2 regions of the Roseateles sp. FW301-B2 genome follow, and region 2 is predicted to be linked to the other one. Evidence: predicted binding sites of a transcription regulator. Region 2 holds the regulator's gene; the other holds the start of a gene.
What was found. Region 2 encodes HrcA, which represses chaperone genes, less so after heat shock. Its sites were predicted from a motif close to TTAGCACTCNNNNNNNNNGAGTGCTAA; they were not measured.

Region 1 (14,339 bases), on a different contig from region 2:
GCAGATGGGCCCCTCGATGGATGCCGGCATCTTCGCGATGCACATCCTCGGCGCCTCGTCGATCATGGGTTCGATCAACATCATCGTCACCATTCTGAACATGCGCGCGCCTGGCATGACGCTGATGAAGATGCCGATGTTCGCCTGGACCTGGCTGATCACCGCCTACCTGCTGATCGCCGTCATGCCCGTGCTGGCCGGTGCCATCACGATGACGCTGACCGATCGCCACTTCGGCACCTCGTTCTTCAGCCCCGCCGGCGGCGGCGACCCGGTGATGTACCAGCACATCTTCTGGTTCTTCGGTCACCCCGAGGTCTACATCATGATCTTGCCGGCCTTCGGCATCGTCAGCCAGATCGTGCCGGCCTTCGCCCGCAAGAAGCTGTTCGGCTACGCCTCGATGGTGTACGCGACCGCTTCGATCGCGATCCTGTCCTTCATCGTGTGGGCGCACCACATGTTCGCCACCGGCATGCCGGTGACGGGTCAGCTGTTCTTCATGTACGCCACCATGCTGATCGCCGTGCCCACGGGCGTGAAGATCTTCAACTGGCTGGCCACCATGTGGCGCGGTTCGATGACCTTCGAAGTGCCGATGCTGTGGGCCGTGGGCTTCATCTTCGTGTTCACGATGGGCGGTTTCACCGGCCTGGTGTGCGCGATGGCGCCGATCGACATCCAGATCCAGGACACCTACTACGTCGTCGCCCACTTCCACTACGTGCTGGTGGCCGGCTCGCTGTTCGCCCTGTTCGCGGGCGTCTACTACTGGGGCCCGAAGTGGTCCGGTGTGATGTTCAGCGAAACGCGCGGCAAGATCCACTTCTGGGGCTCGCTGATCAGCTTCAACGTGACCTTCTTCCCGATGCACTTCCTGGGTCTGGCCGGCATGCCGCGTCGCTATGCCGACTACCCACTGCAGTTCGCCGACTTCAACGCCCTGGCATCGGTGGGCGCGTTCTGGTTCGGCCTGATGCAGGTGTACTTCTTCTTCTTCGTGGTGCTGCCGATGCTGCGCGGCAAGGGCGAGAAGGCTCCGATGAAGCCCTGGGAAGCTGCCGAAGGCCTGGAATGGCAAGTGCCGTCGCCGGCGCCCTTCCACACCTTTGAAGAGCCGCCCAAGCTGGACGCCAGCGCCACCAAGATCATCGGCTGAGCACCATGGCCCTGACCCCCGAGCAACGCAAGAGCAACCGACGCCTGGCCTACATCCTGGCCTCGGTGGCGGCCGTGTTTGCGATCGGCTTCATGGCCAAGATCGCCTACCTGGGGTTCTGAACGCATGAACACACCGCGTTGGCATGTCAGCCAGATCCTGCGCCGGGACAACCGGCTCATGGTCGGCAAGCTGCTGGTCGTGGTAGGCCTGATGTTCGGCTTCGGCTATGCGCTGGTGCCGCTCTACCGGGCCGTGTGCACGGCCCTGGGCATCAACGTGCTGTCGCTCTCCGAGCGCCAGCATGCGGTGCGCGCCGAGGATGTGAAGAACACCCAGATCGACTACAGCCGCACCATCAGCATCGAGTTCGATGCGAATGCGCGCGGCCCCTGGGACTTCAAGCCCGCGGTGTCGCATCTGCAGGTGCATCCTGGCGAGCTGACCACGGTGATGTACGAGTTCCGCAATATCCAGAGCCGCACCATGTCGGCCCAGGCCATCCCCAGCTATGCGCCCAAGCAGGCGACGGCGCATTTCAACAAGCTGGAATGCTTTTGCTTCAACGAGTACACGCTCGCCGCGGGTGAGAGCAAGCAGTGGCCGGTGGTGTTCGTGATCGACCCCAAGCTGCCCAAGGATGTGAAGACCATCACCTTGTCCTATACCTTCTTCGAGGTGCCGGGCAAGAAGCAGGCCGAGCTCAAGAAGCCGGAGTCGCGCATATGAGCAAGGCGGGTGAGGATTTCAAGCAGGCGGTGGCCCGCAAGGGCAGCTTCCTGCAGACCATGAAGGCGGTGGCCTGGTCGTTTTTCGGCATCCGCAAGGGTGCCGGTTATGAGAAAGATGTGGCGCAACTCAATCCCGTGCATGTGATCATTGCCGGGGTGATTGGGGCGGCGCTGTTCGTGCTGGTGCTGGTGCTGCTGGTCAATTGGGTCATTGGCAGCGGCGTCGCCGGCAACTGAGAAGCATTTGGTTTGAACTGCAAAGTTTGAAGTTCGAGGAGAGAAGCATCATGTCGGCTGCGACGACTCAGGGGAAGACTCCCTATTACTTCGTGCCCGGGCCCTCGCGGCATCCGGTGATGGCCGCCATCGGCCTGTTCTTCGTGATCCTGGGCGCTGGCCAGTGGATCAACGATCACCAGTGGGGCGCCTACTCGCTGGCCTTTGGCCTGCTGTGGTGGGCCTTCGTGCTCAAGCAGTGGTTCGGCGATGCCATCCGCGAAAGCGAAGGCGGCCTCTACAGCGAGCGCATCGACGTCTCGTTCCGCTGGAGCATGGGCTGGTTCATCTTCTCGGAAGTGATGTTCTTCGCGGCCTTCTTCGGCGCGCTGTACTGGGCGCGCGTGCACTCGGTGCCGACCCTGGGCAGCCTGGAGAATGCGCTGCTGTGGCCCGACTTCAAGGGCCTGTGGCCCAGCGTCGCGGCCGGCCTGACCGCCTCGCCCGCCGGCACCGTGGAAGCCTTCAGCACGGTGGGCCCCTGGCCCCTGCCGACGGTCAACACCGCGCTGCTGCTGACCTCGGGCGTGACGCTGACGATCGCCCACCATGCCCTGCTGGACGGCAATCGCAGCAAGACCATCGCCTTCATGTGGATCACGGTGCTGCTGGGCATCACCTTCCTGGTGGTGCAGGGCTACGAGTATTCGCATGCCTACCATGAGCTCAACCTCAAGCTGAGCTCGGGCGTGTTCGGCTCCACCTTCTTCATGCTGACCGGCTTCCACGGCTTCCACGTCTTCGTGGGCATGCTGATGCTGCTGTTCATCACCCTGCGCCTGCAGAAGGGCCACTTCACCAAGGACCGCCACTTCGGCTTCGAAGGCGCGGCCTGGTACTGGCACTTCGTCGACGTGGTGTGGCTGGGCCTGTACGTGGTCGTCTACTGGATGTGAGCATGGGGGCTGCTGCAGCCCCTGGCCATGCCAAAGCAAAAGCGCCGCATGCAGCGGCGCTTTTTTCGTTCATTGCAAGCCCGGCGTTAGCGGCCGACGGGGATACCGGTCGGCTGTATCCAACCCAGTGAGTAGCTGATCCAGATGAACAGGAACAGGGCGATCGACACGCCCACGCGCACCGCCAGCGCGCGCGCCATATTGGCGCCGCGCTGTTCCTTCCTGCCATTCTTCAGCATGAACAGGCCGGCGGCCGCGAGTGCGCCGAGGATGCCGATGAAGGCGATCGCGAAGATGAATTTCATGGCCGGCATTATTCCCCATCATGGCTGAGGCAAGCCCGCTGCAACGCCGCCTGATCGTGCTGCTGGGCACGCTGCTGGGCATGGCCATCACCGCCGCGCTGGGCTTCTGGCAGCTCGACCGGGCGGCACAGAAGCGTGCGCTCGAACAGGCCATCGCGCAGCGCGGCCAGCAGGCGCCGCTGGGCAATGCCGAGCTGCGCGGCGATGCGCAGCAACTGCACCGGCGCGCGCAGTTGCGCGGCCATTGGCTGGCCGACAAGACGGTGTTTCTGGACAACCGTCCGATGGATGGCCGGGTCGGCTTCTTCGTCGTCACGCCGCTGCGGCTGGCGGGGCGCGCGGAGTCGCTGCTGGTGCAACGCGGCTGGGTGCCGCGCGACCAGGCCGACCGCACGCGCCTGCCGGCGCTGGCCACGCCGGCCGGCGAGGTGGAGGTCGAGGGGCGCTTGGCCGCGTCGCCCTCAAGGCTGTACGAGCTGGGCCAGGGCAGCGCCGGCGCGATCCGGCAGAATCTGGCACCCGATGCCTATGCGGCCGAGCTCGGCATCCCGCTGCTGCCGGCCGCGCTGCTGCAAACGCGGGCTGCGGCTGCCGACGATGGCTTGCTGCGCGACTGGCCGGCCCCGGCCGTCGACATCCACAAGCATTACGGTTACGCCTTTCAATGGTTCGCGCTCTGTGCGCTGCTTCTAGGTCTCTATGTCTGGTTCCAAGTCATCCGTCCCCGGCGCCGCCGCCCCATCGCCTGAGCAGGCCGACGCGCCGCTGTCCTTCACGGTGCACAGCCAGCCCCAGCCCGGCGCGATGGCCGGTGCCGCCAACGCGCAGCAGCGCGCCGGCCGCCTGCGCATGCTGCTGGTGGTGGCGGTGTGCGCCGCGCCGGTGCTCGCGTCCTACTTCACCTTCTACGTGCTGCAGCCGCGCGGCAAGGCCTATGGCGAGCTGATCACGCCCACCTTGGACCTGCCGCCCAGCCTGAGCCTGCAGGACCTGCGCGGCCAGCCGGTGCCGGCCGAATCGCTCAAGGGCCAATGGTTGCTGACCCTGGTGCAGGATGCGCATTGCGACAGCGCCTGCGAGCGCCTGCTCTTCATGCAGCGCCAGCTGCGCGAGATGATGGGCAAGGAGCGCGACAAGATCGACAAGCTCTGGCTGGTGCCCGATGACCAGCCGCTGCGCCCCGAGGTGCTTGCCGCCGTCAGCGCCGGCGTGCCGGTGACGGTGTTGCGCGCGCCGCGCGCCCAGATCCAGGCCTGGCTGAAGCCGGCCGAGGGCCATGGCCTGAACGAGCATCTGTTCCTGATCGACCCGATGGGCCGCTGGATGATGCGCTCGCCGGTGCAGCCCGACCCGTCAAAGGTCAAGAAGGACCTGGACCGCCTCCTCAAGGCCAATGCCGGCTGGGACAAGCCCGGACGCTGATCGCCGCCGCCCCGCCTGCCATGAACGCCTTCGACTTCACCCCCTGGCTGCGCCTGCTGCTGCTGGGCACCCTGATCGGTGCCGGGCCGCTGCTGTGGTGGCGGCTGCGCCATCGCGGTGCCGGCCTGGGCCCGCGCCTGCGCGCGCTGACCCTGCTGACGCTGTTCCTCACCTTTGACCTGGTGCTGTTCGGTGCCTTCACGCGCCTGACCGACTCGGGCCTGGGCTGCCCGGACTGGCCCGGCTGCTATGGCAGCGCCTCGCCGCTAGGCGCCGGCGTCGACATTCACGCCGCCCAGACCGCCATGCCAAGCGGGCCGGTGACGCATGGCAAGGCCTGGGTGGAGATGATCCATCGCTACCTGGCCAGCGGGGTCGGCTTCCTGATCCTGGTGCTGTGCGTGCTGAGCTGGTGGCAGGCACGGCGCGGCGCGGCGCGCCCGATCTCGCCCTGGTGGCCCACCGTCACCTTGCTGTGGGTGTGCATGCAGGGGGCCTTCGGCGCGCTCACCGTGACGATGAAGCTGTTCCCCGCCATCGTCACCCTGCACCTGCTGGGCGCCATGGGCCTCCTGATGCTGCTGGCCTGGCAGGCCGAGGCCTATGCGCCGCGGCCGCTGGCCTGGCCGGCCGGCGAGCGCCTGGCCGCCTGGGCGTTGCTGGCGCTGGCGCTGCTGCAGGTCAGCCTGGGCGGCTGGGTCAGCACCAATTACGCAGTGCTGGCCTGCAGCGAGTTCCCGCAATGCCAGGGCCAATGGTGGCCGGCGATGGATTTCGAGCATGGCTTCACGCTCTGGCGCGCGCTGGGCGTGGGCCACGACGGTGGCTGGCTGCCGTTCACGGCCCTCACGGCCATCCACATGAGCCACCGCATCGGCGCTTTGCTGGTGTTCGCGGCGCTGCTGGGGTTGGCCTGGCGCTGGCACCGCCGGCCGCTGCCCGAGGGCCCGCTGTGGGCACGCCGCCTGCTGCTGGTGGCCGGCTGGCAGCTGCTCTCCGGCCTCTCCAACGTGGTGCTGGACTGGCCGCTGCTGGCCGCCCTGGCCCATACCGGCGGGGCCGCGGCCCTGCTGCTGATCCTGAGTTTCATGTTGGCGCGCCTGCACGCAGCGCAGCGCGCCGCTGCCCTACGATAGACGCTTCCCATGTCCACGACCCCCACCACCCTCGCTGCCCCCGGCGCGCCCTCGCGCTGGCAGCAGTTCTACCAGCTCACCAAGCCGCGCGTGGTGCAGCTGATCGTGTTCTGCGCGGTCATCGGCATGGCGCTGGCGGTGCCCGGCTGGCCCAGCGGCCCCGAGTGGGGCGTGATCCTGGCCGCCACCGTGGGCATCTGGCTGGTGGCCGGCGCGGCCGCTGCCTTCAACTGCCTGATCGAGCAGCAGATCGACTCGAAGATGAAGCGCACCGCCTGGCGCGCCACCGCCAAGGGCGAGCTCAGCCGCGTGCAGACCCTGAGTTTCTCGGCCCTGCTGTGCGGCATCGGCTCGGCCATCCTGTGGGTGTGGGTGAATCCGCTCACGATGTGGCTGACCTTCGCCACCTTCGTCGGCTACGCGGTCATCTACACCGTCATCCTCAAGCCGATGACGCCGCAGAACATCGTCATCGGCGGCGCCTCGGGCGCGATGCCGCCGGTGCTGGGCTGGGCGGCGCTGCGCGGCGAGGTGGGCCCCGAGGCGCTCATGCTGTGCCTCATCATCTTCCTCTGGACGCCACCGCATTTCTGGGCGCTGGCGCTCTACCGCACCGAGGATTACCGCAAGGCCGGCCTGCCCATGCTGCCGGTCACGCATGGCTCGGAGTTCACGCGGCTGCAGGTCTTCCTCTACACCTGGATCCTGCTGGTGGCCACGCTGTTGCCCTTCCTCACCGGCATGAGCGGCTGGATCTATCTGGCCAGCGCGCTGGCCCTGGGCCTGGGTTTCTGCGCCTACGCCTTCAAGCTCTGGCGCCAGTATTCGGACGAGCTGGCGCGCGCCACCTTCCGCTTCTCCATCCTGCACCTGTCGCTGCTGTTCGCGGCGCTCTTGCTGGACCATTACCTGATGCCCTGGATCGCCTGAGATGCAACGCAACACCACGAGACGACTGTTCCTGGCGGCCCTCAGCGCGCTGACGCTGGCGGCCTGCGACCAGATCGGGGGCGCGGCCAAGCCCGCCTTCCGCGGCGTGGACCTGAGCGGCGCCAGCTATGCCCGCCAGCTGAGCCTGCCCGACCAGGATGGCAAGCCGCGCAGCCTGGCAGACTTCAAGGGCAAGGTGGTGGTGGTGTTCTTCGGCTACACCCAATGCCCCGATGTCTGCCCCACCACGCTGGCCGAACTGGCCCAGGTGAAGAAGTCGCTGGGCGCGGATGGCGAACGGGTGCAGGGCGTGTTCATCACCGTCGATCCCGAGCGCGACACGCCGGAACTGCTCAAGCCCTATATGACGAGCTTTGACCCGAGCTTCGTGGCCCTGCGCGGCAATGCCGAGCAGCTCAAGGATGCGGCGCGCGAGTTCAAGGTCTATTACGCCAAGGTGCCTGGCAAGACGCCCGAGAGCTACACCATGGACCACACCGCCGCCAGCTTCATCTTCGACACCCAGGGCCGGGTGCGCGTGTTCGCCCGCTATGGCGCCGGCGCCCAGGCGCTGGCCGACGACATCAAGCTGCTGCTGAACGAGCGCTCATAAGGACAAAGGCCCCTCGCGAGGGGCCTTTTGCATGGGGAAGGGCGATCGGCGCGCTCAGGCCGTTTCGGCCAGGGCCTTGCGCATCTTCTTCATTGCCGCCACCTCGATCTGGCGGATGCGCTCGGCGCTGACGCCGTATTCGGCCGCCAGGTCATGCAGGGTCATGCCGCCGCTGCTGTCGTCGTTGACCTTGAGCCAGCGCTCTTCGACGATGCGACGGCTGCGCTCGTCCAGCACCGCCAGGGCGCGCGAAATGCCGTCACCGGCAAGCGCGTCGCGCGAGCGGCTTTCCAGCACGCGCGTCGGCTCCTGGCTGTCGTCGGCCAGGTAGGCGATGGGGGCGAAGCTCTCGCCGTCGTCATCGGTCTGGGGCTCCAGGGCCACGTCGCCACCCGCCATGCGGGTCTCCATCTCCAGCACTTCCTCGCGCTTGACGTTGAGCTCGCGGGCCACATGGTCCACCTGGGCTTCGGTGAGCGTGTTGCGGTGCGTCTGGCCCTCGGCGGCATCTTCCTTCAGGCTGTGCTTCATCGAGCGCAGATTGAAGAACAGCTTGCGCTGCGCCTTGGTGGTGGCCACCTTGACCATGCGCCAGTTGCGCAGGATGTACTCGTGGATCTCGGCCTTGATCCAGTGCATGGCGTAGGACACCAGGCGCACGCCCTGGTCGGGGTCGTAGCGCTTGACGGCCTTCATCAGGCCCACATTGCCCTCCTGGATCAGGTCGCCCTGAGGCAGGCCGTAACCCATGTACTGGCGCGAGATCGACACCACCAGGCGCAGGTGCGAGAGCACCAGCCGGCCGGCGGCTTCCAGATCGCCATGCTCGCGCAGGCGGCGCGAGAAGGACTGCTCCTCCTCGGGGGTCAACAAGGGCAGGCGGTTGACGGCGCTGATATAGGCATCCAGATTGCCCAGCGAGGGCAGCAGCGCCCAGGGGTCGCGTACTTGCAGTGCAGTGGCGTTGGACATCATGCTCATGGCTTTCTACCTCTCCCAGCCGCTATGGCTCGACGTCCATAATATTAGCACTCATGGCGAATGAGTGCTAAATGTCGCCGAGAAGCAAATTTGCTCAGCTATTTCAACGCTTTCAGCGAGGGTACGCACTAACTTTCTGCGCGGAAACCGGTCTCAGATCAGTCGATCAGACCGAAATCCGGGCTGCCCACCATGCCTTCGATGTCGAGCAGGATCAGCATGCGCTCGCCGACCTTGCCCAGGCCGGTGACGAAGCGGGTGTCGATGGCGGCACTCACCTCGGGCGCCGGCTTGATGGCGTCGGCACCCAGTTCCAGCACGTCCGACACCGAGTCCACCACCACCCCGACCACGCGCGAGCAGACGTTCAGCACGATGGAGACGGTGAAGGCGTTGTACTCCGCCGGGCTGCCAAGGCGCAGGCGCAGGTCCACGATGGGCACGATCACGCCGCGCAGATTCACCACGCCCTTGACGAAGGCGGGTGCGTTGGCGATGCGGGTGGGCGCCTCGTAGGAGCGGATCTCCTGCACCTTCAGGATGTCGATGCCGTATTCCTCGGCGCCGATGCGGAAGGTCAGGAACTGCCGGCTGGCAAAGGACTTGTGATCGTCGGCGAGCGTCAGCGCTTGGTTGGGGCGGGTGGCCAGTTCGGTAGAGCTCATGGGGCGAAGGCTTGGGATGGTTCGATGGTTGGACGCGCTGCCCGCTATTGTGCCTAGCCGGGCCGGGCCTGCCGCGGCAATAAACCGCGGCGGCCCGGCCATTGTGCTCAGTCCGCGGCGCTGGACATGGCGCCGGCGCTGGCGGGCAGGTCGAGCACAAAGCTCGCACCCTGGCCCGTCGCGCTGCGGACCGTCAGGCTGCCGTTCATCGCTTCCACCAGGCGCTTGCAGATCACCAGGCCGATGCCCGTGCCCTCGGCCTGGCTGAGCTCGCGCCCGAGCCGGTTGAAGGGCTGGAACAGCTGGGCCTGCTGCGCCTCGCTGAGGCCCAGGCCGGTGTCGGCCACGGTGATTTCGATGCGCTCATCGCCCAGCGCCCGGCTGCTCACCCGCACCTGGCCCTGCGGGTGGTTGTACTTGACGGCATTGCTGAGCAGATTGGTGAACACCTGCTTGAGGCGCGTGGCATCGGCGTAGACCTGCTGCGCGTCGGCCGCCAGTTCCACGCTGTAGGCAATGCCGCGCTTGGCGGCGTCGGCTTCCAGCATGGCCCAGGTCGACGCCAGCAGCGGTTCCAGCGCCTGCGGGGCCAGCTCGAGCTTGAGCGCGCCGGTCTCGATGCGCGACCAGTCCAGGGTCTCGTTGATCATCTCCAGCAGATGCCAGCCGGCCGCGCGTATCTGCGCCAGCCAGCCGCGCTGCTGCTCGCTGAGCTGCTGCTCGCCGCCCAGTTCCAGCAGCTGGGTGAAGCCCAGCATGGCGTTGAGCGGGGTGCGCAATTCATGGCTGATGCGCGAGAGGAACTCGTTCTTGGCCTGGTTGGCGGCCTCGGCGGCGCTGCGGGCGCGCTCCAGCTCGCGCAGCCTGAGCTGGTCGGTGACGTCTTCCACCACGCCCACCAACCGGAACGGCTCGCCGCGGGCATCGCGCTGCATGCTCACCAGGGCGCGCACCTGCACGATCTGCCCGAACTTGGTGATGTAGCGCTTGTTGCGGCGATAGCTGTCGATCTCGCCCCGCAACAGGCTGCGGCCCAGGCGCAGGTCTTCGGCGCGGTCGTCCGGATGGGTGATGGCGATGCTGGAGCGCTGCATCAGCTCCGCGCTGCTGAAGCCCACCAGGCGGCAGAAATAGGGGTTCACCTGCTGCGGCACGCCGCGCAGATCGGTGAACACCAGCCCGACCGCCGCGTGTTCGAAGATGTTGCGAAAGCGTTCCTCGCTGGCGTGCAGGGCCTCGGCCGCGCGCTCGCGTTCCTGCACCTCGCGGCGCAGCTCGGCGGTGCGCTCGGTCACCAGGTCGGCGATGCGCTTGGCGCGACCGGTCACGGTCAGCAGCAGGGCACCCAGCAGGGCCGTGCTGATCAGGCCGACCACGGCGAACAGCAGGCTGCCCATGCCGTCGTGGCTGGGCATGGGGCCGGCGGCCCAGGCACGCAATTCCCAGGCCCGGCCGGAGAACTGCAGCTTGTGCACGCGGCTCAGGGGTGGCAGCGTCTGCGCCGCGCAGCCCGGCTTGCCGGCCAGCAGCGGCCGGGCGGTGTGCGGGTCGGTATCCACCAGGCAGAAGGCCAGGTAGGGTGCGCTGGCACGCACCACGGTGTCGAGCACCTGGTCGGGGCGGATGGTCGCGAACACCATGCCGCGCAAGGCCTGCTGGCGCAGCGCCTGATTGTCCGGCTCACCCGGCTCGCCCGCATAGACCGCCTGGTACAGCACCACGCCGGTGTTGTCGGCGCTGTCCTGCGAGAGCCGGAAGCCGGCGGTGGCCGCGGGCAGGCCGGTGCGCGCGGCGTGGTCGAGCGCGGGGCGCGCCTGCGGAATCGCGCGGATGTTCACGCCCAGCGCGCTGGCATTGCGTTGCAGGGGCTCGATCAGGCGGATCGCCAGCTTGTCCTCGTCGGTGGCGATGCGCAGATCGCCCGCGCGCTGGCGCTCATGTACCCGATAGTCGGCCAGGCCGTCACGGCGGGCCGCCGCATCGAAGGCCGCCAGCTCGCTGGGGCCCACCCTGGCCGCCCAACCCAGCGCCAGCAGGCGGCTGCCGGTGGCCAGCCGCGCCACGCTGCCGCGTTCGAACTCGCGCCGGTTCAGGTTCGGGTAGATGCTGAACAGCACCTGGTTGGCTGCCAGCGCCTGCAGCGGCTCCTGCAGCGCGGTCTCCAGCGCGTTGGCGGCCGCCAGCGCATCGCGCTCGAAGGCCTGGCGCTGGCCCTGTGTCTCCCAGCTGATCACCTGGGAGGTGGCCAGCACCATCAGCAGGGTGGCGGCCAGCATCGGCAGGGCCACGCTGATGCGCCGCGGCGCCCAGGTGGCACGCGGCTGGCCGATCAGGGTGAGGGTGATGGGCGCACCGATCAGTACGCCCAGCGTGTCGCCCACCCACCAATGGCCCCAGGTGGAGGGCAGCTGCGCCAGCGTGGCCGCGCCATTGAGCCACAGCGCTGCCGCGCCCATGCTCGGGCTGATCAGGCAGGACAGGCCGGCCCCCAGGGCGTAGAACAGCGCCAGGTCGCGCGGCTCGGTCAGGCTCAGCTCTTCCGGGTCCGCGCCGCGCAGGCGCTGCACGGCCCAGGCGCCCACCCAGGCCTGCAGCCCAGCGCCCACGCCGATCAGCGCCGGCCCCAGCAGCGAGGGATGGCCGCGCTCCATCGCCAGCAGCACATTGGCGGCAAAGGAGCCCAGCACCACCGCCGGCACCATGCGCCAGCCCCAGCACAGCAGCGCGGCCAGCGCCAGGCCCGCCGAAGGGTAGAGCGGGGTGGCGTAATTGGGCGGCAACGCCAGGCGCAGCGCCAGCACGCTGATGAGGGCGTAGGCCAGGCCCAGCAAGAGGCTGCGCAGGGCCCAGGTGAGGAACGGAGGCGGCATGAAGAAGGGGAGGGCTCGGTGGCAGGGCGGTGCCACTGCGCCATGAGCCTAATGCAAAAACGCCCGGCGCCAGAAGACTGAACGGGCCGGGCGTTTGACTGTCGGCATGGCGCGACGCCATGCGAAAGGACGGTGTCAGACTAGACGTTGAAGAGGAAGTTCAGCACGTCGCCATCCTTGACGACATAGTCCTTGCCCTCGGCGCGCATCTTGCCCGCGTCCTTGGCGCCCTGCTCACCCTTGTAGGCGATGAAGTCCTCGTAGGCGATGGTCTGGGCGCGGATGAAGCCGCGCTCGAAGTCGGTGTGGATCACGCCGGCCGCCTGCGGTGCGGTGTCGCCCTTGTGGATGGTCCAGGCGCGCACTTCCTTCACGCCGGCGGTGAAGTAGGTCTGCAGGCCCAGCAGGCTGAAGCCGGCGCGGATCAGGCGGTTCAGGCCGGGCTCGTCCTGGCCCATCTCGGCCAGGAACATGGCCTTGTCCTCGTCCTCCATCTCGGAGAGCTCGGCCTCGGTCTTGGCACAGATCGCCACCACCGGGCCGTTCTGGGCCGCGGCGTATTCCTTCAGGCGCTCCAGGAAGGGGTTGTTCTCGAAACCGTCCTCGGCCACATTGCCCACGAACATCGCCGGCTTGGCGGTGATCAGGCACAGCGGCTTGAGGATGGTCAGCTCCTCCTTGCTGAAGTCGATGCCGCGCACCGGCTTGGCCTGGTCCAGCGCGGCCTGGCATTTCTCCAGCACCTTGACCAGCGCGATCGCTTCCTTGTCGCCGGCGCGCGCCACCTTGTTGTAGCGGTGCAGGCTCTTCTCCACCGTGCCCAGGTCGGCCAGGCAGAGTTCGGTCTGGATCACCTCGATATCGGAGATCGGATCGACCTTGCCGTTCACGTGGATGACGTTGGGATCCTCGAAGCAGCGCACCACGTTGACGATGGCGTCGGTCTCGCGGATGTGCGAGAGGAACTGGTTGCCCAGGCCCTCACCCTTGGAGGCACCCGCCACCAGACCGGCGATGTCCACGAATTCCACGATGGCGGGCAGGATGCGCTCGGGTTGCACGATCTCGGCCAGCTTCTGCAGGCGCGGATCGGGCAGTTCCACCACGCCCACATTGGGCTCGATGGTGCAGAAGGGATAGTTCTCGGCGGCGATGCCGGCCTTGGTCAGCGCATTGAAAAGAGTGGACTTGCCCACATTGGGCAGGCCCACGATGCCGCATTTGAGGCTCATGAGGGACGCTTTCGAAAGGGGCCAAGCAGGAAGGAGCAGGCTGGCCGGGAGGCAAAGGCGGTATTTTAGTCGGCTTGCCTACAATGAGCTCCATGGAACGATTTGACATCCTGGTGCGCGGCAGCGGTTGCGTCGGGCGGGCGCTGGCGCTGGCCTTGGCGGCGCGTGGTCTGCGCGTGGCCCTGCTGGGCCAGCCCGAGCCCAGCGGCGCGTCGGCGGCGCCGCGCGAGGACGTGCGCACCTATGCGCTGAACGCCGCCTCGGTGGCCCTGCTGCGCGAGCTGCGCGTCTGGGACGCGCTGCCGGCCGACGCGGTGTCAGCCGTCTACGACATGAAGGTGCGCGGCGATGCCGCCGGCGCGCTGCTGGAGTTCAGCGCCTGGCAGCAAGGCGTGCGCGAGCTGGCCTATATCGTCGACGCCGCCGCGCTGGAGGCCGAGCTCGCCACCGCGCTGCGCTTCTCGCCCCATGTGCGCCTGGTCGATGCGCCGGTGCCGGCCGAGTTGCAGGCCTTGTGTGAAGGGCGCGACTCGGCCTCGCGCGCGGTCCTGGGCGTGCGCTTCGACGTGCATGCCTATGGCCACAGCGCGATTGCCGCACGCCTGCGCGCCAGCCAGCCGCACCAGGGCGTGGCCCACCAATGGTTCCGTTCGCCCGATGTGCTGGCGCTGCTGCCCTTCGAGCGGCCCGAGCCCGGCTGTTCCTACGGCCTGGTCTGGTCGCTGCCCAAGCAGCGCGCGGATGAGCTGATGGCGGCCGGCACGGCGGAGTTTGAAGCCGCCCTGCTGGAAGCCAGCGGCGGCGCGGCCGGCACGCTCACGCTGGCCAGCCAGCGCAGCGCCTGGCCGCTGAGCCTGGCGCGCGCCGAGCCGGTCTGCGGCCCCGGCTGGGTTCTGCTGGGCGATGCCGCCCATCTGGTGCACCCGCTGGCCGGCCAGGGCCTGAACCTGGGCCTGGCCGATGTGGCGGCGCTGGCCAGCGTGATCGCCGCGCGCGAGCCCTGGCGTCCGCTGGGCGACGAGCGCCTGCTGCGCCGCTATGTGCGCCGGCGCCAGTTCGACACCTGGGCCATGGGCGAGCTGACCGATGCCTTGCTGAAGGGCTTTGCCAGCGAGGCGCCGGC
Region 2 (14,339 bases):
CTGCAGGAGTACTTCTTCGATGACTGGCAGCGGATCCAGTGGGTGCTCAACGACCACCGCAAGCCCGAGGAGTTCTGCTTTGTGCGCAGCCAGGGCGTGAACACGGCCGCGCTGTTCGGTGATGAGGTCAATGTGTCGCGCCGCCCGCAGGCCTGGTACGTGAACGACGCGGCCTTCCGCGAGGTGCAGAGCTACCTGGGCGTCATCGACCACCTCAGCGCCACGGAGCAGGACTGAGCCGCGCATGAGCGCCATGGCATCTCCTCGGGCCCCTCAGCGCATCAGCGTGCGCGAGTACGCCTGCCTGACCACCGAGGCGGTGGAGCCGACGCTGGATTGCGCGCAGGTCAGCGTGACCGCGTTCGACCACCTGTGCCGCCTGAGCGAGCGCTTCTCGCGCAATGGAGCCCGGCTGCTGCAGGTCGAGGGGCGGCAGCGCCTGAAGCTGGACAGCTTCGTCGGGGTGGTTCAAACACCCTGCGGCACGACCCTCGAGATCGTTCCCAAGCACCACGCCGAAGGCGGTGACCTGGACGAGGCGAGAGCCTTGCTGCGCAAGCTCCTGCTGGCCCTGCTGGACTTGCCGACGCGTGAAGTGGGCGCGGCCTCGCTGCAGCTCTTTGACGCGCCCCTCTCAGAGTGGGTGATGCGGAAGTTCCTGCAGCACCTCGATGCGCTGGTGAGTCGCGGGCTGCGCTTCGAGTACCAACGCGTCGAAGAGGAGCTGCCCTTTCTGCGCGGCCAGCTGGACGTAACGCGGCAGCTCCAACAGCCGCCTGGCCGGGAACATCGCTTCCAGGTGCGGCATGAGGTGTACTTGCCGGACCGGCCTGAGAACCGGCTGCTCAAGCGCGCGCTGGAGCGGGTGCGCCAGCACACGCAGGACCCGGACAACTGGCGGCTGGCTCAAGAGCTGAGCTTCCGCCTCGCCGAGGTCCCGGCCAGCCGACAGATTCCGCAGGACTTCCGCGCCTGGGGGCAAGACCGGCTGCTGGCCCACTACCGGCCCGTCAGGCCCTGGTGCGAGCTGATCCTGGGCGAGCACATGCCCTTGGCCCTGGCCGGCGAATTCCAAGGCCTGAGCCTGCTCTTCCCCATGGAGAAGCTCTTCGAGCGCTACGTGGCCCGCTGGCTGCGCCAGCAGCTACCGGCAGAGGCCGTGCTGCGCACCCCGGCCCGGAGCCAGTCCTTGTGCCGGCACGAGCAGCAGGACGTTTTCCAGCTGCAGCCCGACCTGTTCGTGACGCATCAGGGGCAGGCCTGGGTGCTGGACACGAAGTGGAAGCTGCTCGACGCCACCGACCGTGCCCGCAAGTACGGCCTCAGCCAGTCGGACTTTTATCAGCTCTATGCCTACGGGCAGAAGTACCTGGGAGGCCAGGGGCGGATGGCGCTGGTCTACCCAGCCACGGAGCGCTTCCGGGCGCCGCTGCCAGCCTTTGCCTTCGACGAGCGGCTGCAGCTGGAGGTGCTGCCCTTTGACCTGGACCGCGAGTCCATGGGCGGCCTGGAGCGGCTGGGGTTGCCGTCGCATCTCGGAGCGAAGGTGATGGGGTTGGCCGCGTAGTACGGAACTGGACTGACTGTCAGCAACATGGCCACTGAGCCGTGTACAGGGAGATTGACATGAGCGACGACAAAAAATCAGGAGGTTCGGGGCCCAACACTCGATGGTGGGAGTCCTACCTCGTCCGGTACTTCTCGGGAGCGGTTGTCGGAGCGATTTGCCTCAGCGGCATCTTGCTGTACTTGGACTTCCGGTTGTATAGCGGAGAGCACACGACCAAGCCGCTAGACGACAAGGCATTACCAGCGGCCGCCATCGCCTTTCTGCTGATCGCCGGCGGCTTGATGTACTCGTACATCATCAGCGCACCCATCACGGTCATCCATTTCGGCCGCTACTGGCGCTCGAAGATGGAGCAGCACGTACGCTACTTCTGGCTTGGGTGGGTCATCACGCTCATCGGCCTAAACGTACTGATGGCTTCGGGCGTTCTTTCAGCAGCGCCTGATCTCCTCTGCGCCTGGGTCGGGCTGGCCATCATTGCTGTGAGCTACTTGGTTTGCTCTACCCTGGGGGTAGGCCCACGACGCCCACAGAACGCCCGCCCTAAGTCCCGCCGGGCTCAGCGGCGGGAGGAGTCCCAGCTCGACGCCAAACGCTCGATCGGCTGGGCAATGCTCCTCACAGCCATCGTCATGGTCACGACCAAGCTGCTCGGACTACAGGGACGGCCGGCCGTAGTGGCGCTTCTGGCGTTCTCCCTGCCGACAGTGTTTGTCGGATGCATGCAGTACCTCACCCTATTTCGCATCTTCCGAACGGAACGCTGCGTGCATCGCTTCTACCGAGTGCTGACTCGCGCGCGACGGCTTGAGGGGTCAAAGGACATTCGCGAGACCTATACCCACCTTCGAGAGCACTCCAACGCTACGTTCATCGTGCTGCTGGAACTCTGCTTCTCTGCCTTTATCGTCTTCTGCATCGAGGCCTATGTCGGCAGAGGTCAGAGCATCAGCGGCGCCGCGCCTTCGAGAATCATGGGAGAAGGGCTAGTCCTCACGGTCCTGATGCTCACCGCCATGTGGATGACTCCCAACCTGTTCATGTGGTCTCGAGCCAATCAACTTGAACGAGATTTCTCGAAGCGCCCCAGGCTCTACGCTGGAAAGCAGCCCGCAAACGGCAAAGATGACAGTGGATCCGGAGAAGAAGGGGCTACGGCCAAGCGGGCAGAGGGTGCCCCAGCCTAGTTGCCTGGAACGCTGCAAGCGGCCCTATCGCGGCTTGCCCCTTGTGGCGATAGCGTGCGGCCACGGAGGATGACTAATGTTCAATCGGAACTGTCATGACTGAAGATCAACTCGAACAAGAAGCCTTGGGATGGCTCACCAAGCTGGGATGGGCCCACCACCACGGCCAGACCATCGCCCCGGATGGCGATAACGCCCAGCGCTCGGACTACCGCCAGGTGCTGCTGAAGGAGCGCCTGTCTGCTGCCATCGCGCGCCTGAACCCTCACCTGCCAACGGTCGCTCGTGACGATGCCCTGCAGCAGGTCCTCAACCTGGGGATCCCGGCCCAGCTCTCGGCCAACCGTGCCTTCCATAAGCTGCTGGTCAACGGCGTGCCGGTGCAGTACCAGACAGAAGGCGAGACGCGCGGTGACTTCGCTCGCCTGATCGACTGGCAAGACGTGACCCTCAACGAATGGTGGGCAGTCAACCAGTTCACCATCAAGGGGCCGCACCACACCCGCCGCCCGGACATCGTGCTCTTCATCAACGGCCTGCCCCTGGTGCTTGTCGAGCTCAAGAACCCGGCTGACGAGCAGGCGGATATCTGGAAGGCCTACGACCAGATCCAAACCTACAAGGCCCAGATCCCGGACGTCTTCCAGTACAACGAGCTACTGGTCATCTCGGATGGCAGCGAGGCCCGCATGGGCTCACTCTCGGCCAACGCCGAGCGCTTCTTGCAATGGCGCACCATCGATGGGGTGCAGCTGGACCCGCTGGGCGAGTTCAACGAGCTGGAGACCCTGGTGCGTGGCGCGCTCGCACCTGCCCGGCTGCTGGAGTACCTGCGCTTCTTCGTGCTCTTCGAGGACGACGGGCAGCTGGTGAAGAAGATTGCCGGCTATCACCAGTTCCATGCGGTACAGGCGGCCATCCAGCAGGTCGTCGCAGCCTCGCGCGCTGACAACGGCACCGGCACGCGCGGCAAGGGCGGGGTGGTCTGGCACACCCAGGGCAGCGGCAAGAGCATCACGATGACCTGCTTCGCGGCGCGGGTGATGCAGGAGCCGCAGATGGAGAACCCGACCATCGTGGTCATCACCGACCGCAATGACCTGGACGGGCAGCTCTTCGGTGTGTTCAGCCTCTCGCAGGACCTGCTGCGAGAACAGCCCGCCCAGGCCACAACACGGCAGGAGGTGCGGGCCCTCTTGGCCAACCGGCCGTCTGGCGGCATCGTCTTCGCGACCATTCAGAAGTTCATGCCGGGCGAGGACGAAGACCTGTTCCCCATGCTCTCGGATCGCCGCAACATCGTCGTCATCGCCGACGAAGCGCACCGCACCCAGTACGGATTCGAAGCCAAGCTGAAGGAGGTCAAGTTCTCATCAGCCAAGCCGCAAGTGCTGGCCTCTTCAGATGGCGAGGCAACTGCCATTGAACCCTCTACGGCGCATTTCGATCCGGGCGCCAGCTACACCGTCACCAAGTACCAGGTGGGCTACGCGCAGCACCTGCGCGACGCGCTGCCCAACGCGACCTTCGTCGCCTTCACGGGCACCCCGGTATCAGCCGCAGACCGCGACACCCGCGCCGTCTTCGGGGACTACATCCATGTCTACGACATGCAGCAGGCCAAGGAGGATGGCGCCACCGTGGCCATCTACTACGAGAGCCGCTTGGCCAAGCTGCGACTGAAAGAAGACGAGCTGCCCCAGGTCGATGCCGAGGTCGACGAGCTCGCCGAGGACGAAGAGGAAGACGCCCAGGCCAAGCTCAAGAGCCGCTGGGCGGCGCTGGAGAAGGTGGTGGGGGCAGAGCCTCGCGTGGCGGCTATCGCGGCCGACCTGGTAGCGCATTTCGAGGCGAGACTGGCGGCGCAGCCCGGCAAGGCCATGGCGGTGACCATGAGCCGGGACATCTGCGTGCACCTCTACAACGAGATCGTGAAGCTGCGCCCGGACTGGCATGACGAGGACCCCGAAAAGGGCGCCGTCAAGATCATCATGACCGGCTCCGCCAGCGACAAGGCCCTGCTGCGGCCCCACATCTATAACAGCCAGGTCAAGAAACGCCTGGAGAAGCGCTTCAAGGACCCGCTCGACCCCTTGAAACTGGTCATCGTGCGGGACATGTGGCTCACGGGCTTTGACGCGCCCTGCGTGCACACGATGTACGTGGACAAGCCCATGAAGGGCCACAACCTCATGCAGGCCATCGCGCGCGTGAATCGTGTGTTCCGGGACAAGCAGGGCGGCCTTGTCGTGGACTACATCGGCATCGGCAATGAGCTGAGGGCCGCGATGAAGGAGTACACCGCAGCCCAAGGCCGTGGCCGCCCCACGGTGGACGCGAACGAGGCCTACTCGGTGCTGGCAGAGAAGCTGGATGTGCTGCGCACCTTGCTGCATGGCTATGACTGGAGCGGCTTCCTCGCGGGCGGCCACAAGGTCCTGGCCGGCGCGGCCAACCATGTGCTGGGTCTGCCCCTTGAGGCGGGTCTGAGCGGCAAGAAGCGCTTTGCAGACACCGCCCTGGCCATGAGCAAGGCCTTCTCGCTCTGCTGCACGCTGGATGAGGCGAAGGCCGTGCGCGAGGAGGTGGCCTTCATGCAGGCGGTGAAGGTGATCCTGACCAAGCGGGACATCGTGGCGCAGAAGCGCACCGACGAACAGCGCGACCTCGCCATCCGCCAGATCATCAGCCAGGCGGTGGTCTCCGAGAGCGTGGTGGACATCTTCGACGCCGTTGGCCTGGAGAAGCCCAACATCGGCCTGTTGGATGACGACTTCCTGGCGCAGGTGAAGAACCTGCCCGAGCGCAACCTGGCTGTGGAGCTGCTGGAGCGCCTGCTGGAGGGCGAGATCAAGTCCAAATTCGCCACCAACATCGTGCAGCAGAAGAAGTTCTCCGAGCTGCTGGGCAACGTCATCACCCGCTACCAGAACCGCTCCATCGAGACCGCGCAGGTGATGGAAGAGCTGGTGGAGATGGCCAAGAAGTTCAAGGAGGCTGCATCAAGGGGCGAGGCCCTGGGTCTGTCTGACGATGAGGTGCGCTTCTACGATGCCCTGGCCAACAACGAGTCCGCGGTGAAGGAACTCACCGACGAGACCCTCAAGAAGATCGCCCACGAGCTGACCGACAACCTTCGCAAGAACCTCAGCGTGGACTGGTCAGAGCGGGAGAGCGTGCGCGCCAGCCTGCGCCTGATGGTCAAGCGCATCCTGCGCAAGTACAAGTACCCGCCGGACATGCAGGAGGCGGCGGTGGAGCTGGTGTTGCAGCAGGCGCAGGCGTTGGGGGAGAGTTGGGCCTAGGGCCTCGAGCCGAAACATATGCCCGCAAGAATTTCCTTAGGCGTCGCTGCTGTGGTGCAGCTTGATTGCCCAACTGAATAGTCGTCATGGAATATCTTCTCAACTCTGCTGCCATCAAGAATCGCATCGCTGACATCTTTTCCGGTGACCAAGAGAAATGGGCCATCGTGGCGTTTGTAGGGCACGGCGCGCTCGATCAGCTTCCCAAGGGAATCAAGAATCTCAGTGTGGTCTGCTGGCCCAAGGCAGGGGCGACCCACCCAGACGGCGTGCGAAGGCTCCTTCAAGCGGGCATAGCGGTCTATTTCTGTGAGGGGCTACACAGCAAGATCTATTGGTCCAAAGGCCGCGGGCAGATCGTTGGGTCTGCAAATCTATCAGCCAACGCGCTATCCACAGGCCTACAGCATGAATGCGGCGTGTTTACTTCGAACCCGGTACTCCCTTTGGACAAAGTACTTCGGGATCTTGTTTACCAACCCGTAACCGAAGACCGACTCGCCGCGCTCGATATTGAACATGCCAAGGCGCGGTCTAGAGAGCCCGACGCCGATTTTGAGCAAAGCACCACACTGTCCTACTTGGAAGCACGGCGACTGGCGTTACCTAGACGATGGAAGCTGCTCCCCTGGTGGGAACTACGAACTGACAGCAATGCCATTAAGGAGGTCGTACTCCAGCAAACCGGTGGCAACAAGTGGGTGAATGACAACGATGTTGATGAAGGCTTATTCCAGGAAGGCGACTTCGTTCTTCAGTTCAAGCTGGATGAAGGCGACCAAATCGGGACGACACGCAGCATCAAGTGGATGCGCATCGATTTGATTCGGAAAATCCGAGGGACATGGACGGCGATCCAGTTGCGCCCCTTGTCCGATGGACCACCCCCTCCCTTTGAAATTGATACGAAGTTTCGGCGCGCCTTCAAGGCAGCGTTCAACTCTTGCGAGTGGGACGACATCGAGGATCAGTTTGCAACTCCGACGGACCCATTCATGGTCGAGATTGAGAGGCAGTACTAGATGAAGACTAGCCTCAATGTAAGACAAGTGCCCCAGCAAGCCAGCTTAGCTAGCGTGCCAGAGTGAATGCCGAGCTATCCGCACGCATTTGAGCGCGCAGTGCACTGAGGTCGTCATGGACGCCGCGGAGCGCCGCGGTCAACCACGCATCCCTACGCAGCTGACAGCGCCGGATGTCACTGATGATCTGCGAGTAGGTTTCCATTGACATCTTGGATGGGCAAGCCATCCTTGGCCCTAGCCGTGCCTCGAGCTTGCGTTGCTTCAGCCACATGCGCCCGCAGAAGTCGATACGCTGACTGCGGTAGCTGACCACCCTGCACTTGCTGCAGGCAATGCGAGAACGGCCAAGCAGCAGGACGGCCACGCGGCGCTCGCAACCCGGGCACGAGAACCACGGGCGAGATCCGCCGAAGTTGCAAGCAGTCTCAAGAACGGGCACCGCGCTCGTCGTAGAGTTTGTCGCGACACCGTAGTTCAGCGCCAGCCGATCACCAAGCGCTTCAATGCGCAAGGTGGCCAGGGTCCTGTCGGTCCCTGACTCCACCCATCGGCACTGCCACGATCCACCGCGCAACATGCCGGCGCGGGCGAGCATTCGGACGTCCAAGCGACGGAAGTCCTCCGCTCTCGCCCTTCTAGCCGGGCGTCCTGCACCCGGGCGGCTTCCGCCTCGGCTCATGGTCAGCGTCCTATGAATACGAAATCAACTGGGCCGATGGAAACCGCGTCAACTTGGATCCATCAGGCAGCCAGCGACTCCCGGCGCTGGCTGCCCTTGCCCTTGCTGATGAAGATCGACGTGCTGGAGCGCAGGCGCTGCTTGCGCTCCGGTGGCGTCGCCAGCCCGAGCGCATGGACAAAAGCCACGGGGTGTCGCTCAATCAAGTCACGAACCGCAGGCCACACCAGGCTCTTCAGACTGGTGTCGTTGCGGCTGTTCAGTTCCTTGATCACAGCCTTCGCCATGCGCTGCTTGTCAACACCCAGCAGCCGGTCAGGGTACGCATCAAAGCCGAAGGGCACCGCAACTTCTTTGCAGAAGTCGCGCCGCATAGCGAGGAAGCGTGGCCCGGCGCCGACCGCATCGCTGCCAGTCATTCGCCCGTTCAGGAGCGGCAGCACCAGAGCATGCATATGCACTGCAGACTCGTCGCGGTGCACAACTGCACTGAGCATGTTGTCGCTTCCACCAAAGCGCTTGCAGATCCACGCACAGCTTGCCTCGAAGAACTCCGTCTCATTGACGGGGCGGCCGCTGGGCAGGCTCACCACAATCTCCACCGCGCGGACCGCATCCTTACGCAGCTTGGTTATGCCGGCACCCGCCATCATCAAGAGCGCGTGCGATGCGACCCCCTCAGGCGTGTCGGCGCCGCGCAGCACGGCATTGAGCCCACTCCGAGTGGCATCGATGTGACCACCAGGAGCCTGCTCAGCCTCGATGCGGCGCAGATTGTGCTTCGCCGCGATGCAGACGATGCCGGATCCCTTGAGCTTCTTGAGGCGCAAAACGACGCAGCTCATGCTTCACCTCCGAGGAACGCCCAGTGTCCATTTCGGCGAAGCAGATTTCGGAACAACTTCGAGGCGTGCGCGAACAGTTGCCCGTGATCACACAGCGCGTGGTAGTAACTCACGTATCCAAACCAGCGGTGCCTGAAAAATCGGTCCGGCCGCATAAGTTCTTCCATCACCCTAACTCCCAAAGGTGTTAGCGCATATTGGTAACACTGATGCTGCCGGTAGCCAGCATCGCTTGAGCCACGCCAATGACGTCCGCTCCAGATGAGTGGCCAAGCAGCCGGCCTCCGTCGGCTGCCCACACGGTAGCCTTGCGAATCAAGGCTTTGGATCAGCGCCGGTCCATTGGAAACCGCTGCGAGTTCATCAAGCTCCTCGCGATTGATACCCCCAACGCTCAATGCAACCAGTGCACGGAACTGTGCAATCGAACGGGGCCCCATGGATGAGTCAAACAACAAAGCTGGGGCGGCCTCGCCGGTCATTTCACCCTGCCAGATCAGCATGCGCTCACCCCCACCAACTTGCGGATGGACGCAACGGACCAAGCTAGCCGCCCGTTAATACGCGACGGTTGCAGCGGGCCGTTCTGCTTGCAGGCCCACAGACGCAACGTCTGGGGTGAACGGTTGAGATGTTGCGCCGCCATGTTGGTCGGCAGCGTGGCGCGGAACTCTTGGTCCAGCGGGAGGATCACGTATGGGCTATTCATCAATTGCTCAAAGTACGCATTGGTCAGTGCGCTGGGCGGCATTAGGCACTATTTCGAACAATAGGGGTAAGCCTTGTCCGCAGGAGTCAGAGACTCGAAACTCAACAGGCGTCACTAGGCCTGCGCCCGCCTACACGCTCCCCCCAACAGATGCACTTCGAGACCAAACCCTATGACAGAGCATAGGCATCTAGCGGGCCGAATATCGTGGTCAGTCGAGCAGCTTGGGCCTCGCCACACGCGATCAGCGTCAGGCCACATGCACCGAGAGCAACAGCCGAGCAATTGACGGCAACCCACTTCATGACCTCGCCATGTCCCTCAGGTGTCCCCAGGGACTCTCCGGGGACTCCCCACAGACTAGGTGCGGTGTCCACCACCGGAACAGGTAGAGGACTCGCGTCGCCAGGTCGGTGCCTTGTGGCGCTGGCCCCCAGCGCTGCCGCACAACCACGCCAAAGGACCTGTCTGTGCAAGCATGGCGTAGGACGGCTTAGCCAAGGCCGGCAGGAAAGCAGAAACCCAGGCGCAGCGTCTACGTGGCGTCTACGTCTGCGGTTTTCACTGGGCTCGGGATCATCCGAAAATCGAGAGAACCCCGATGGATATTGGTAGGCCGTGCAGGACTTGAACCTGCGACCAAAGGATTATGAGTCCTCTGCTCTAACCAACTGAGCTAACGGCCCTGAGTGACCCGGCCGGCGCCAGGAGCGCGGATTGTATAGGGCAGTTGGCAGCGACCTACTTCTGCGACAGCGCGTTGCTGACCATGCGCGAGGTGATGTCGACGATCTGGATCATGCGGTCGTAGGCCATGCGGGTGGGGCCGATCACGCCCAGGGTGCCCACCACCTGCCCATCCACCTCGTAGGGCGCGGAGACGATGGAGAGCTCCTCGAAGGGCACGACCTGGCTCTCGCCGCCGATATAGATGCGCACGCCCTCGGCGCGGCTGGAGACGTCGAGCAGGCGCATCAGCTGGGTCTTCTGCTCGAACATCTCGAACAGGCGCCGCAGGCTGCCCATGTCGTTGTTGAAGTCCTGCACGGTGAGCAGATTGCGCTCGCCAGAGATCACCACGCGCTCTTCCTCATGCTCCAGTGCCTCGGTGCCGACCTGCACGGCGGTATTCATCAGCAGGCCGATCTCGCCCTTCAGCGCATCCACTTCGCTCCTCAGGCGCTCGCGCACCGCCTCCAGGGTGAGGCCGGCGTAATGGGCGTTGAGGCGGTTGCTGGCCTCGGCCAGCTCGGCCTGGTTGAGATCCTGCGCGGTGAAGATCACGCGGTTCTGCACATCGCCGTCGGGCGAGACCATGATCACCAGCACACGCCGCTCGCCCAGGCGCAGGAACTCGATGTGGTGGAACACGCTGGGCTTGCGCGGCGCGGTGACCACGCCGACAAAGCTCGACAGGCTGGACAGCAGATGCGCGGCGCTGGCGATCACGCGCTGCGGCTGGTCGGGCTGCAACTGCGTCTCGATCGGCCGCGCGTCCGCACCCAGCAGGGCCGGCTGCGCCGTCAGCATGGTGTCGACGAAGAGGCGATAGCCGCGCGCGGTGGGAATGCGGCCGGCACTGGTGTGCGGGCTGGCGATCAGGCCCAGTTCCTCCAGATCGGCCATCACATTGCGTATGGTCGCGGGCGAGAGCTCCAGGCCCGAGGCCTTGGACAGCGTGCGCGAACCCACGGGCTGACCGTCCGCGATATAGCGTTCGACCAGGGTTTTCAGCAGTGATTTGGAGCGCTCGTCGAGCATGGTTTTCATTGTACGGACAGGCCCGCCATGTTCCGCAAGTCGTCGCAACCCTGTGGTGTAATTCTGCGCATGGCCAAGCGATTCCGTCATGTGGCGTTAGTGGGCAAGCACCAGGCCAGGGGCATACGCCCTGTGCTTGAGGAGATTGCCGAGTTCGTGGCCGGCCTCGGCCTGGAAGTCTCGCTGGAGCGCGAGACCGCCCTGAACACCGGCATCACCGCCTTCGACGCCCTCTCCAACGACGAATTAGGCCGCGAGTGCGATCTGGCCATCGTCGTCGGTGGCGACGGCACCATGCTGGGCTTTGCCCGCGAGATGGCAAGACATGGCACCCCGCTGGTGGGCATCAACCAGGGCCGGCTCGGCTTCATCACCGACATCTCGATCGAGCGCTTTCGCGAGGCGCTCGAGCCCATCCTGGCCGGCACCTACGAAAAAGAGCAGCGCGCCATGCTGGAAGGCGCGGTCTGGCGGGATGAGCGCATCATCTTCGAGGGCCTGGCCCTCAACGACGTGGTGGTGAGCCGCGGCGCCACCGCCTCGATGGTGGAACTGCGCGTGGACGTGGGCGACGAGTTCGTGGCCAATCTGCGCGCCGACGGCGTGATCGTCGCCTCGCCCACCGGCTCCACCGCCTATTCGCTGTCGGCCGGCGGGCCCATCCTGCACCCCAGCATCGGCGGCTGGGTGCTGGTGCCGATCGCCTCGCACACGCTCTCCAACCGCCCCATCGTGCTGCCCGACCTGGGCGAGATCCGGCTGGAGATCGTGGCCGGCCGCGATGCCAGCGTGAATTTCGACATGCAGAGCCTGGCCAGCCTGTTGCACGGCGACCGCATCACCGTGCGGCGCTCCAAGCACAAGGTCTGCTTCCTGCATCCGACCGGCTGGAGTTATTACGCCACGCTGCGCCGCAAGCTGCGCTGGTACGAAGGGGTGAGTTGAATGCTGCGGCGCCTGAACCTGCGCGATTTCGTGATCGTGCCCGAACTTGAACTCGACTTCAGCAACGGCTTTGCGGTGCTCACCGGCGAGACCGGCGCCGGCAAGTCCATCCTGATCGACGCCCTGCAGCTCGCGCTGGGCAGCCGCGGCGATGCCGGGGTGGTGCGCGAGGGCGCGGCGCGGGCCGAGATCACGGCCGAGTTCGACCGCCCCGCCTCGCTGCACGACTGGCTCACCGAGGCCGGCTTTGACGGCGACGACGATTGCCTGCTACTGCGCCGTGTCATCGATGCGCAGGGCAAGAGCCGCGCCTGGATCAATGGCAGCGCCGCCACGGTGGCGCAGCTGCGCGAGCTGGCCGACAGCCTGCTCGACATCCATGGCCAGCATGCCTGGCAAGGCCTGACCCGCGCGCCCGCGGTGCGCGCCCTGCTGGACGGTTATGCCGGCATCGAAACCGCGCTGGTCACCAAGACATACGCCGACTGGAAGCAGGCCAGCGAGGGCCTGGAGGCGGCGCAGGCGCGCCAGGGCGAGCTGGCGCGCGAGCATGAACGCCTGAGCTGGCAGATCGGCGAGCTCGATCGCCTGGCGCCCGGCGCCGATGAATGGGACGAGCTGAACGGTGAACACCAGCGGCTCTCGCATGCGCAGTCGCTGATGGATGCGGCGCGCAAGGCGCTCGAAGCTCTCAGCGAGGCCGAGCTCAATGCCGAGGGCCTGACGCAACGCGCGCTGGACGATCTGCAGGACGTGCTGGCCTACGACGCCCGCCTGCAGCCCGCCGTCGAGGCCTTGCAGGGCGTGCAGGCGCAGCTGCAGGATGCCACGCACACGCTCAGCGCCTATTTGCACGGCGCCGACATGGAGCCCGAGCGCTTGCAGGAGCTGGACGAACGCCTCTCCGCCTGGGTGGCGCTGGCGCGCCGCTACCGGCGCCAGCCGGCCGAGCTGCCGGCCCTGCTGCGGGAATGGAAGCAGGAGCTTGCGGCGCTGGACGCTGCCAGCGATCTGGCCGCCCTGCAGGCCGCGCTGGAGCGGACGCGCCAGGCCTATGAACAGGAAGCGCGGCGCCTCAGCGCCGCACGCGCCAAGGCGGCGCCGCAGCTCGCGGCCGCAGTCACCCAGGCCATGCAGCTGCTGGGCATGGCCGGCGGCAGTTTCGAGATCGCCCTGCTCAAGCAGGAACAACCGCAGAGCTTCGGCCTGGAGTCGGCCGAATTCCTGGTGGCGGGACACGCCGGCAGCACGCCGCGGCCGCTGGCCAAGGTGGCCTCGGGCGGCGAACTCTCGCGCATCGCGCTGGCGATCGCCGTCACCACCTGCCAGCAGCAGGACAGCGGCGCCGGCACCCTGATCTTTGACGAGATCGATGCCGGCGTGGGCGGCGCCGTGGCCGAGACCGTGGGCCGGCTGATGAAGCAGCTGGGGCGCGAGCGCCAGGTGCTGGCCGTTACCCACCTGCCCCAGGTGGCCGCCTGCGCCGACCAGCATTTCGTCGTCTCCAAGGCCCTGCGCGCCGGCGTCACCTGCAGCGATGTGCAGCCGGTGCATGGCGAGGCGCGCGTGGCCGAGATCGCCCGCATGCTGGGCGGCGAGCGCCTCTCGTCCACCAGCATTGCCCACGCGCAGGAGATGCTGGATCTCTCCAACACCGGCGCGGCAGCGCGCAGCAAGAAGGCCAGGTCATGAGCAGCAATAGCAAGCGGGGGGCCGAGGCCAAGCCAGCGCCGCAAAGCGATGTGGTGCTGGTCACGGGCGTGTCGGGCGGCGGCAAGTCCATCGCCATGCATGCGCTGGAGGACGCCGGTTTCTTCTGCGTGGACAACCTGCCGCCCGAGCTGCTGCTGGAATTCCTGACGCTGGAAAAGCAGCGCGGCAAGCGCCGCGTCGCGATCGCGGTGGACGTGCGCAGCGCCGGCTCGCTGCCGCACCTGCTGCCGCTCATCAAGCAACTGCGCACCGAGGGTGTGGGCCTGCGCTCGATCTTCCTGGACGCCAATACCGACACCCTGATGCGGCGCTTCTCCGAAACGCGCCGCCCGCATCCGCTGCGTCAGGCCCAGCAGGACGGCGAGGATGCGCACCGCATCCTGCTGGACGCGATCGAGCTGGAGCGCGAGCTGCTGGCGGCGCTGCGCGTGGAGTCAACGGTGATCGACACCAGCCAACTGCGGCCCGCGCAATTGCGCGCCTGGGTGCGCGATCTGGTGGTGGTGAGCGGCACCTCGCTGACCCTGGTGTTCGAATCCTTCGCCTTCAAGCATGGCGTGCCCAGCGATGCCGATTTCGTCTTCGACGTGCGCGTGCTAC

Region 1: rpoH (RNA polymerase sigma factor RpoH) is a predicted target of HrcA. The motif match lies at 8,494-8,520, and genes of this name have one in related genera.

What each region holds. Positions count from the first base shown of each region.
Region 1 covers NZ_JBYTBE010000027.1:9,402-23,740, reverse strand. The annotation lists gene ctaD (cytochrome c oxidase subunit I) at 1-1,159, shown strand, start outside; gene AC3WQY_RS17725 (cytochrome oxidase small assembly protein) at 1,165-1,281, shown strand; gene AC3WQY_RS17720 (cytochrome c oxidase assembly protein) at 1,286-1,888, shown strand; gene AC3WQY_RS17715 (DUF2970 domain-containing protein) at 1,885-2,127, shown strand; gene AC3WQY_RS17710 (cytochrome c oxidase subunit 3) at 2,178-3,062, shown strand; gene AC3WQY_RS17705 (DUF2909 domain-containing protein) at 3,149-3,367, opposite strand; gene AC3WQY_RS17700 (SURF1 family protein) at 3,388-4,116, shown strand; gene AC3WQY_RS17695 (SCO family protein) at 4,067-4,789, shown strand; gene AC3WQY_RS17690 (COX15/CtaA family protein) at 4,810-5,925, shown strand; gene cyoE (heme o synthase) at 5,935-6,855, shown strand; gene AC3WQY_RS17680 (SCO family protein) at 6,857-7,468, shown strand; gene rpoH (RNA polymerase sigma factor RpoH) at 7,523-8,443, opposite strand; gene AC3WQY_RS17670 (chemotaxis protein CheW) at 8,608-9,114, opposite strand; gene AC3WQY_RS17665 (CHASE domain-containing protein) at 9,222-11,984, opposite strand; gene ychF (redox-regulated ATPase YchF) at 12,125-13,216, opposite strand; gene AC3WQY_RS17655 (FAD-dependent monooxygenase) at 13,309-14,339, shown strand, end outside.
Region 2 covers NZ_JBYTBE010000005.1:133,127-147,465, reverse strand. The annotation lists gene AC3WQY_RS05810 (DUF8426 domain-containing protein) at 1-237, shown strand, start outside; gene AC3WQY_RS05805 (McrC family protein) at 245-1,567, shown strand; gene AC3WQY_RS05800 (hypothetical protein) at 1,627-2,757, shown strand; gene AC3WQY_RS05795 (type I restriction endonuclease subunit R) at 2,853-6,062, shown strand; gene AC3WQY_RS05790 (phospholipase D family protein) at 6,149-7,084, shown strand; gene AC3WQY_RS05785 (plasmid recombination protein) at 7,829-8,611, opposite strand; gene AC3WQY_RS05780 (hypothetical protein) at 8,608-9,114, opposite strand; gene AC3WQY_RS05775 (MerR family transcriptional regulator) at 9,108-9,320, opposite strand; tRNA gene AC3WQY_RS05770 (tRNA-Ile) at 9,930-10,006, opposite strand; gene hrcA (heat-inducible transcriptional repressor HrcA) at 10,062-11,081, opposite strand; gene AC3WQY_RS05760 (NAD kinase) at 11,151-12,026, shown strand; gene recN (DNA repair protein RecN) at 12,027-13,718, shown strand; gene rapZ (RNase adapter RapZ) at 13,715-14,339, shown strand, end outside.